Linked DNA regions of Psychrobacter arcticus 273-4. The protein of the gene in region 1 binds, or shares a complex with, the protein of each later gene. Links are inferred from orthologs where the notes say so. Each region holds a gene or a part of one and is shown on either strand. Other genes may lie near its edges.

What was found. The genes of interacting proteins can lie anywhere in the genome.
Region 2: the proteins of PSYC_RS10395 (region 1) and dapF are in contact, whole or in part, in a solved structure (PDB 5YGU), measured with the Escherichia coli proteins. The link is inferred for Psychrobacter arcticus 273-4 from one-to-one orthologs.

What each region holds. Positions count from the first base shown.
Region 1 is NC_007204.1:2,469,535-2,474,901, reverse strand. What follows is about bases 1-2,700. They hold PSYC_RS10395 (RNA pyrophosphohydrolase), read right to left. Parts: upstream 1,762-2,700; coding sequence 1,240-1,761; downstream 1-1,239. Other genes in these bases: PSYC_RS10390 (OsmC family protein), read left to right, coding at 2,372-2,700; PSYC_RS10400 (NAD(P)-dependent alcohol dehydrogenase), read left to right, coding at 49-1,143. Outside these bases: more of PSYC_RS10390, read left to right, coding at 2,701-2,785; PSYC_RS10385 (MAPEG family protein), read left to right, coding at 2,800-3,225; PSYC_RS10380 (tRNA dihydrouridine synthase), read right to left, coding at 3,275-4,279; PSYC_RS10375 (UvrD-helicase domain-containing protein), read right to left, coding at 4,400-5,367. UniProt on the Escherichia coli protein: Master regulator of 5'-end-dependent mRNA decay.
Region 2 is NC_007204.1:238,455-241,346, reverse strand. The notes cover bases 113-2,892. They hold dapF (diaminopimelate epimerase), read right to left. Parts: upstream 2,057-2,892; coding sequence 1,169-2,056; downstream 113-1,168. Other genes in these bases: lysA (diaminopimelate decarboxylase), read right to left, coding at 2,393-2,892; PSYC_RS01035 (tyrosine recombinase XerC), read right to left, coding at 113-1,111. In the rest of the region: more of PSYC_RS01035, read right to left, coding at 74-112. UniProt on the Escherichia coli protein: Involved in the succinylase branch of the L-lysine biosynthesis and in the biosynthesis of the pentapeptide incorporated in the peptidoglycan moiety. Catalyzes the stereoinversion of LL-2,6-diaminopimelate (L,L-DAP) to meso-diaminopimelate (meso-DAP).

The DNA.
Region 1 (5,367 bases):
ATTGATAACCAGTACGGACTAAATAAGTGTTAAAACAAGGAGTATGACATGAGTATGATGAAGTCACTAATATTTATTGAGCCAGGTAAAATTGAAGTTGCTGAGAAAAAAATCCCCGATGTGGGTCCAAATGATGCACTAATAAAGATCACCACAACCACTATTTGTGGTACAGATATTCATATTTTTAAGGGTGAGTATCCTGTTGCCAAAGGACTAACCATTGGTCATGAGCCAGTCGGTATTATCGAAAAGCTCGGTAGTGCGGTAATGGGTTATCAAGAAGGTCAGCGCGTCATCGCTGGTGCAATTTGCCCAAGTTTTACCTCTTATGCCAGCCAAGATGGATTCCCTTCACAAGATGGCGGTTACATTCAGCCAGATGGCACGTGTGCTTGCCACGGCTATAAAGCAACTGGCGGTTGGCGCTTTGGCAACATCATTGATGGCACACAAGCAGAATACGTTTTAGTGCCCGATGCGCAGGCTAACTTAGCGCCTGTACCTGATGGTCTGACCGATGAGCAGGTACTGATGTGTCCAGACATCATGTCAACTGGCTTTAAGGGCGCAGAAAACGCCAATATCAAAATTGGCGATATCGTTGCTATATTCGCGCAAGGGCCAATCGGCTTGTGCGCGACCGCTGGCGCAAAACTGAGAGGCGCCTCGACCATCATCGCCATTGATGGTAACAATGAGCGCTTAGCCATGTCTAAAAAACTGGGGGCAGATATTACCCTCAACTTTAAAGAAGTTGATGTTGTTGACGAGATTATGAAAATCACTGGTGGCCGTGGTGTTGATAGCAGTATTGAAGCACTGGGCTTACAATCCACGTTTGAGCAAGGGATTAAGGTATTAAAGCCAGGCGGTACCTTATCAAGCCTCGGCGTTTACTCCGCAGACTTAAAAATCCCGATGGCATACTTTGCTTCTGGTCTTGGTGACCACACTATCCGCACAGCCTTGTGTCCAGGGGGTAAAGAGCGTATGCGTCGTCTCCTGAATGTAGTAGAATCAGGTCGTGTCGATTTCTCTGAAATGGTGACTCATACTTACGCCCTAGACGACATTGTAGAAGCCTATGACTTATTTATGCATCAGCGTGATGGCGTATTGAAAATTGCTATTAAGCCATAATTTTAGCAATCGTCAATACGAGAAAGCCTGTATCCAGTGATACAGGCTTTCTCGTATTGTATGCTAGAAAATAAAAGCATCCGCGTGTTTTAAAAATCAGAATTGGAGCAAATGATTGTTTTGTTCTGGAATAATAAGTCCTTGTTGGAGCGGTAGTTCAGGTACCAATTCTTGCAAGGCGCGACGATATACTCCGCGTTTAAAGTGAATCACTTGTCCAAGTGGATACCAGTAGCTGACCCATTGCCAGTTATCAAACTCTGCTTTCCCCTCATCAAAGCGGATATGTTGAGTATTCGGCTCATCTAAGCGTAGCAAAAACCATTTTTGTTTTTGCCCAATACACAAAGGGTACTGCCCATGACGCACGTAGCGTTTTGGCAGACGATAGCGCAACCAATCTTGCGTGACCGCCAACAGATCGACATGGCGTGGATGTAGACCGACCTCTTCCCAGAGCTCGCGATACATCGCATCCATCGGCGTCTCCCCACGGTCGATACCGCCTTGAGGGAACTGCCAAGCGTTGTGACCAATACGTTTTGCCCACAGGACTTGCCCTTGTGTATTTGCCAAGATGATGCCGACATTGGCACGAAAGCCGTCTGCATCTATCATGACTTAACCTTTTAAAATGTTCAAAAATAGCTTATTTCAACAATGTACAGTAACAGCAATCGTAATTATTATAGGGTAACTGTTATCGATACTTTGACAAAATAAGATTCATTACCGTTATTAAACCAAGAAACAAGCAAAATGTGTAACAGTATTTTGCTATAAAATGTTTCACAGCTTTAATGATTTAAGATCAAGAGGTTATATAGGTCTTTTTAAGCAGACTTTTGTATGTTTCCAGCAAGGCTGTATCGTTATCAATGCTGATGCTTTAGGGGGTAATGACTTTTAGCACTATAGTCGGTGAAAAGTAATATCGATACAACACGTACTACTGGTGCAAATTTTTCTTGCTTGCTGTGCCTACGCAGACAGAGGCTGCAAAAAATTTACACCAGTAGTACTGTAGCGACTTTAAAGTATTTCAACTATAACTTGGTAATCCAAGCAATGACACAAGTTTTTGATTCATAAAATCTCGTTTTAGCTTATGCTACACTAGTCATATTCTGCTTATCTAAATCAACAATAAAATATCAGATTGATCAAAATACTCTCAGATATTGCATCAATAAAAATTTATTATCAAATAAAACAAGGGTCATCAAACATGTCAGAATCTAAAGCAAGCGTTACATGGCAAGAAAACAAAGCTTTTATGGGTGTATCGCCATCAGGTCACAATGTGCAAATCGATGCCGATAAAGAAAAAGGCGCAAGCCCTATGGAGCTTATCTTATTGGGATTGGGTGGTTGTGCCAGCTATGATGTAGTGGCAATTCTACAGAAATCACGTCAAGAAGTGACTGACGTACGTTGTGAATTGACTGCTCAACGTGCTGAAACCGTACCGGCTGTCTATACTGATATCCATATGCATTTTGTGGTGACGGGACAAGATGTCAAAGACAGCCAAGTAGAAAAAGCCATCAAATTATCCGCAGAAAAATACTGCTCAGCCAGCCGAATGCTGGTACAAGGCGGAGTCAATGTGACGCATGACTTTGAAGTTATCGCAGGATAAAGGCGAGTATATTGATGAATTTATTCTTAGGATTGGTCTCTGATACCGCAGCATCAGCCATTTGGGCAATGGTGGTAGCAAGTCTGTTGCCATTAACAATGGCATTGACTGCAAAAATGCTCGGCGGTTTTAATTTGGCTGATAATGCCCATCCGCGAGAGTTTTTACAAGGCACGACAGGCGCTGCGGCACGTGCTAATGCCGCGCAGCAGAATAGTTATGAGACTTTGCCAGTATTCTTAGCCGCAGTCTTGGCAGCGATGCTGTTTTTTGTGCCACAGATGATTGTGAATACATTGGCTTGGCTATACGTGCTCATTCGCATCGGTTTTTGCGTCGCCTATATTACCAATTTAGCCATGTTTCGCTCCATTCTTTGGGGGCTTTCTATTGCCTGCTGTCTCATGCTCTTTTACTTATCGATTCGGATTAGTATGTAGCGGTGTTTGAGTAAGAATGACGTTTATTCTAAGATAAAGGCAGCTAACGTTATCGTCCACTCATTTGTAGTGCGCTAATGATAGCTGTCTTATTTTTTTCCCTTTTAATACTATCCCATAATATCTTTGCCTCGCTATAGCCCTTGGTGAGCATCGCTAGCCACTGCTTATAACGACCGACCAATACGATATCGCTTTTTGCCGCGCCTTGCAAAAATCTAATCTGATGAGCAATCAGGTCTTGCCATAACAAGGTTGGGGTATTGGACATCTCGCTATCTAAACCACAATCAACCTGCGCAATCAAATCAGGACGGGTCACAGCCCCGCGTCCCAGCATTAAATGCGTTGTTCCTGACTGCGCCATGCAGTTTTGTGCGTGCTCACTATTCCAAATCTCACCATTAGCAATCACCGGTATCTTTAGGCTGTTGAACGCTTGAATTTTATCCCAGTAAGCAGGCGGTTTATAACCTTGGGTTTTCGTGCGTGCATGAATGGTTAGCCAATCAGCACCGCTCGCAGCAATCGCTCCGCGTATATCATCCATGCGACTGGTATCGGTATATCCCAAGCGAATCTTCGCTGATACAGGTATGTTGGCAGGCACGGCTTGGCGTACGGCACTGATAATGTCGTACATCACTTCAGGCTCATCAAGCAACACCGAGCCACCCCGATGACTATTGACGGTCTTGGCAGGGCACCCAAAGTTAATATCAATCGCAGGCGCACCTAACTCACAAGCATGGGCCGCATTTTCTGCCATCAATTGTGCTTCACTACCAAGTAGCTGAATATGAATCGACGTACCGGATGCAGTCTTTGCATCATGATGTAGCTCGGGCACATATTTATAAAACACATGGGCTGGCAACACATGCTGAGTGACCCGAATAAACTCACTCACCGACCAATCATAAGGACGACCTAAATCAGCTGCAATCTGGGTCAGAATTTGTCGCATTAATGGATCGGTCAGACCTTCCATAGGAGCGAGGAGACGAACTGGATTGGCAAATAATTGCTTTATGGTCGTTTGACGTTCTTGCATTGCTTGCGATAAAGAGTGAGGCAAGATATCAGGTTGTTGGTTATTCATGGCTTATTACTTATTAATATAAAGACGTTATAAATTGGCATCGTGGGACAAGTCTAGTGGCTGATAAAAAGGTTAAGAATTACCAAAAACAACTTTTTTCCCTGTCTGTAACCCTGATATTAAGTCTTTAATATTATGAATGTCTAAGTTACTTTGGGCACGTGTGCAAGCAACGTAGAGCAAGCGCAACTCTTCTGGGCTTATCTTTACCGCATTGGTGGTCACATCATAATAAAAATCATCGTCCAACTGCACTTTTCCCCACTCAAGCCCTTTGGCTTTATGCGCCGTTGAGATGACGTAGTCGGCATTCTCGATACTTGATAAGCTATTGACCGCTTGGCTTAAGACATTGGTACCATGATCATCGACTAGCTTCACCAGTGTTTTTAGGTCGCTACCTTCATTGGTCTCAGAATATTCTTGTACATCACCCCAATTATAAAAATATGCTAGCTCGGGTACGCCGTACGCCGATTTACCGTTTTTTAAATTTTCGGCTGCTTGACAGAATTTAAGCATGCGGTCAGTATCGGCTTGTAGTGCCACTTTATGCCCAAGCTTTAGACCAGTTAACAGCTGTGACATTGCCGCGGCATTCGTACGGCAAAGAATGGCGTCTTTTTTACTGTGCACCATGCCTTTATCCGTAGAAGACTGCTTGTTAGGATTGCCTTTAAGCGGTACGTCTTCTTGAAGTGCCTTTAATAGCGTGTTGGCAATCTCAGCAATCGGCTCACCAAAGCGGAAAGACTGGGTCAATAATGTTTGCGGCAATGGCAGTCTTTTCATTGCATTCACCGCACCGCGCCATTCATAAATCTGCTGATGAGCGTCGCCCACATAGATAACTTGGCGAGGCTGCTGGGTCAAAATACCCATCATAAGCGGGTCAGCATCCTGCGCTTCATCGAATAAAATAAAATCCGCTGGGATGCTTGGCTTAGATAATGCCCAAAGTTTTAGATAAATATCATGACCGATACCAGCAGGGTGGCGCGCATCAATTGATTGTAGCCAACGCTGCTCAACAGCAGGGT
Region 2 (2,892 bases), 2.2 Mb from region 1 along the record:
AAATTTACACCAGCAATACGGTAGCGACTTTAAAGTATTTCAACTATATTTATGATAAAAGACACTTTTAAAATTAAGTGGTTGAATCGCTGTCTTTGGATGCGTGAGTGGCTCGGGGATGTGCGCGGTCATAGACTTGGGTCAATTTAGCAAAATCGACATGGGTATAAATTTGGGTGGTGCTGATATCACTATGCCCAAGCATCTCTTGGACAGCGCGCAAGTCGCCACTGCCCGATAACATATGCGAAGCAAAGCAATGGCGCAACAGATGGGGATACATATTTTGGGCAATGCCAGCACGAGTAGCAGCAACTTTGAGACGCTGCTGCACTGCCCGTGTTGATAAACGCGTGCCCAGTTTTTCACTGATAAATAACGCAGTGTCCATCTGCTCTACCCACAGATTGCGATGGGGTAAATAACGGCGAATGGCGTCAGCCGCTTTTATCCCTAAAGGTACTAGACGTGTCTTATTACCTTTACCGGTCACACGTACCCGCAAATCAGCCAAGTCCACATCTGCTATATCTAGCGCTACTAGCTCACCGACACGCAAACCACTGCTATAAAGTAACTCAAACATCGCCTTATCACGTAGCCACAAGCGCGCTTGTTCGGGTGTATCGGGGATTTCTTGATCAAGCAGTTGCGTCAATAAATCCACATCTGCGATAGAGGGTAATGGTCTAGGGCTGCGCTTAAGCTGATACCCTGTGGTTGGATTGATACGCGCCAAATCCTCTTCTATCAACCAGCCATAAAAATGACGGATTGCCGATAGTTCTTGCTGGACGCTGGCAAGCGCAAGCTTATCTTCATCAAGGCGTTGACTGATATGCTGGGCTAATTGGCGTTTATCACAGCGTGTCCACGTCAAACATTTCCCGCGTAAAAATAGCGCCAACTGGTTTAAGCCAGCAAAATAAGCCGTCAATGTATGCGGCGAGTGATTGCGCACAGACAAGACATTTAGCCAACGATGCACAGGCGCTAATAATTCACGTAATGCTGCATCCGCTTCTATGGTGAGTGCCAATTCTGCTGATAGCCATGACGGTGAATCAGATTGTGCGTCTGTCACGTGAGGATTTGTATACGACATCACCATATTGAAAATAACCCTGTTACCTATCTAGTAAAAATAACTGTTATTTACTTTTCACTCTTAAATTTCTGGATTGGGCTTGATACCAGCTTGTGCCATCAAGCCATCTGGACTAAAAACACCTTCATACACAAACGCAGTTGGTCCGGTCATCATGACAGAATAACCCGGCTGCCATTTGATAACCATGCTACCGCCATAGAGCTGGGCACGTACATCTTCGCCTTCGTCAAGCCATCCTTCACGTATGCCGATGGCAACGGCTGCACAAGCGCCCGTACCACAGGCTTGTGTCTCACCAACACCGCGCTCATACACTCGCAGACGAATATGACGTTGGTTCATTACCTGCATAAAACCGACATTGACGCGTTCTGGAAAGGCAGGGTGTGATTCGATGGCTCTGCCTAAGCTTTCAACGTCGGCATCAAGCACATCATCAACTTTGATGACCGCATGCGGATTGCCCATATTGGCAACATAAAGCTGCACAGGCGTACCATTCACGTCCAGATGATAGGCATTTTGGATTTTGGTGGTGGCTCTTGGGGTAAATGGAATCTCGCTTGGCTCAAACTTGGGCTTACCCATATCAACTTCGACCCAGCCATAATGGTCGGTCGTCAGTGAAATAATGCCGCTCGCCGTCTCAACACGGAGACGCTGCTTAAATGATAACTTGCGCGCTTGAACAAAACGGGCAAAACAGCGGGCGCCGTTGCCGCATTGCTCAACCTCTGTACCATCAGTATTAAAAATACGATAACTAAAATCAACGTCGGGGCGCATCGGCGGCTCGACCACCAACAGTTGATCAAAACCAATACCTAAATGACGATCACCCAATAACTGTACCAAATCCTTGGTTAAGTCCAAACGCTGAGTCACCAAATCGATGACCATAAAGTCATTGCCCAACCCATGCATCTTAGTAAATTCTATTAGCATATCCCTGATACCCTATCCGATTTTTATATATGTCTTATATTAGCACGCTGTCAGTTACAATCATAACTATCACCGTTATCAAATGCCAAGTTATAGTCATCTCTTAATATTCATGTATTCAATCAAAACTTGCCATAAAAAAACCCACTATCATCACGATAATGGGTTAGCTTTTTGAGATACTTTATGCTGCTTACTATAGTTGAAATACTTTAAAGTCGCTACCGTATTGCTGGTGTAAATTTTTTGCAGCCTCTGTCTGCGTAGGCACAGCAAGCAAGAAAAATTTGCACCAGTAGTACCTGTTGTATCGATATTACTTTTCACCGACTCTAGTTAACCTTGCCACAATACTTCGTCTGCATATAGCGCTTCAATACTTTCACGTTTGCGAATTAGCTGATGGCGATCATCAGCTACCATGACCTCACTAGCTCGCGGGCGTGAATTATAGTTACTACTCATGGTAAAGCCATAAGCGCCAGCACCCGTAATCGCTAAGACATCCCCTGTAGCGAGCGATAATAAACGGTCTTTCGCCAAAAAATCACCCGTTTCACAAATGGCGCCAACGATATCCCACGGCTGCGTACCTTCCGTATCGATACCATTATTAGGTAATGCGCTTGGAATCACTGCCATTTCAGCTTGATATAAAGCAGGACGAATTAAATCGTTCATTGCCGCATCGACAATGGCAAAATTCTTATGCTCAGTCGGTTTTAGTACGTCAACTTGCGTCAATAAGATACCCGCATTAGCAACGATACTACGACCCGGCTCGAAGAACACCGTCAAGCCAAGTTTGCTAAGTTTCGGTAATAAAGCATTGGCAA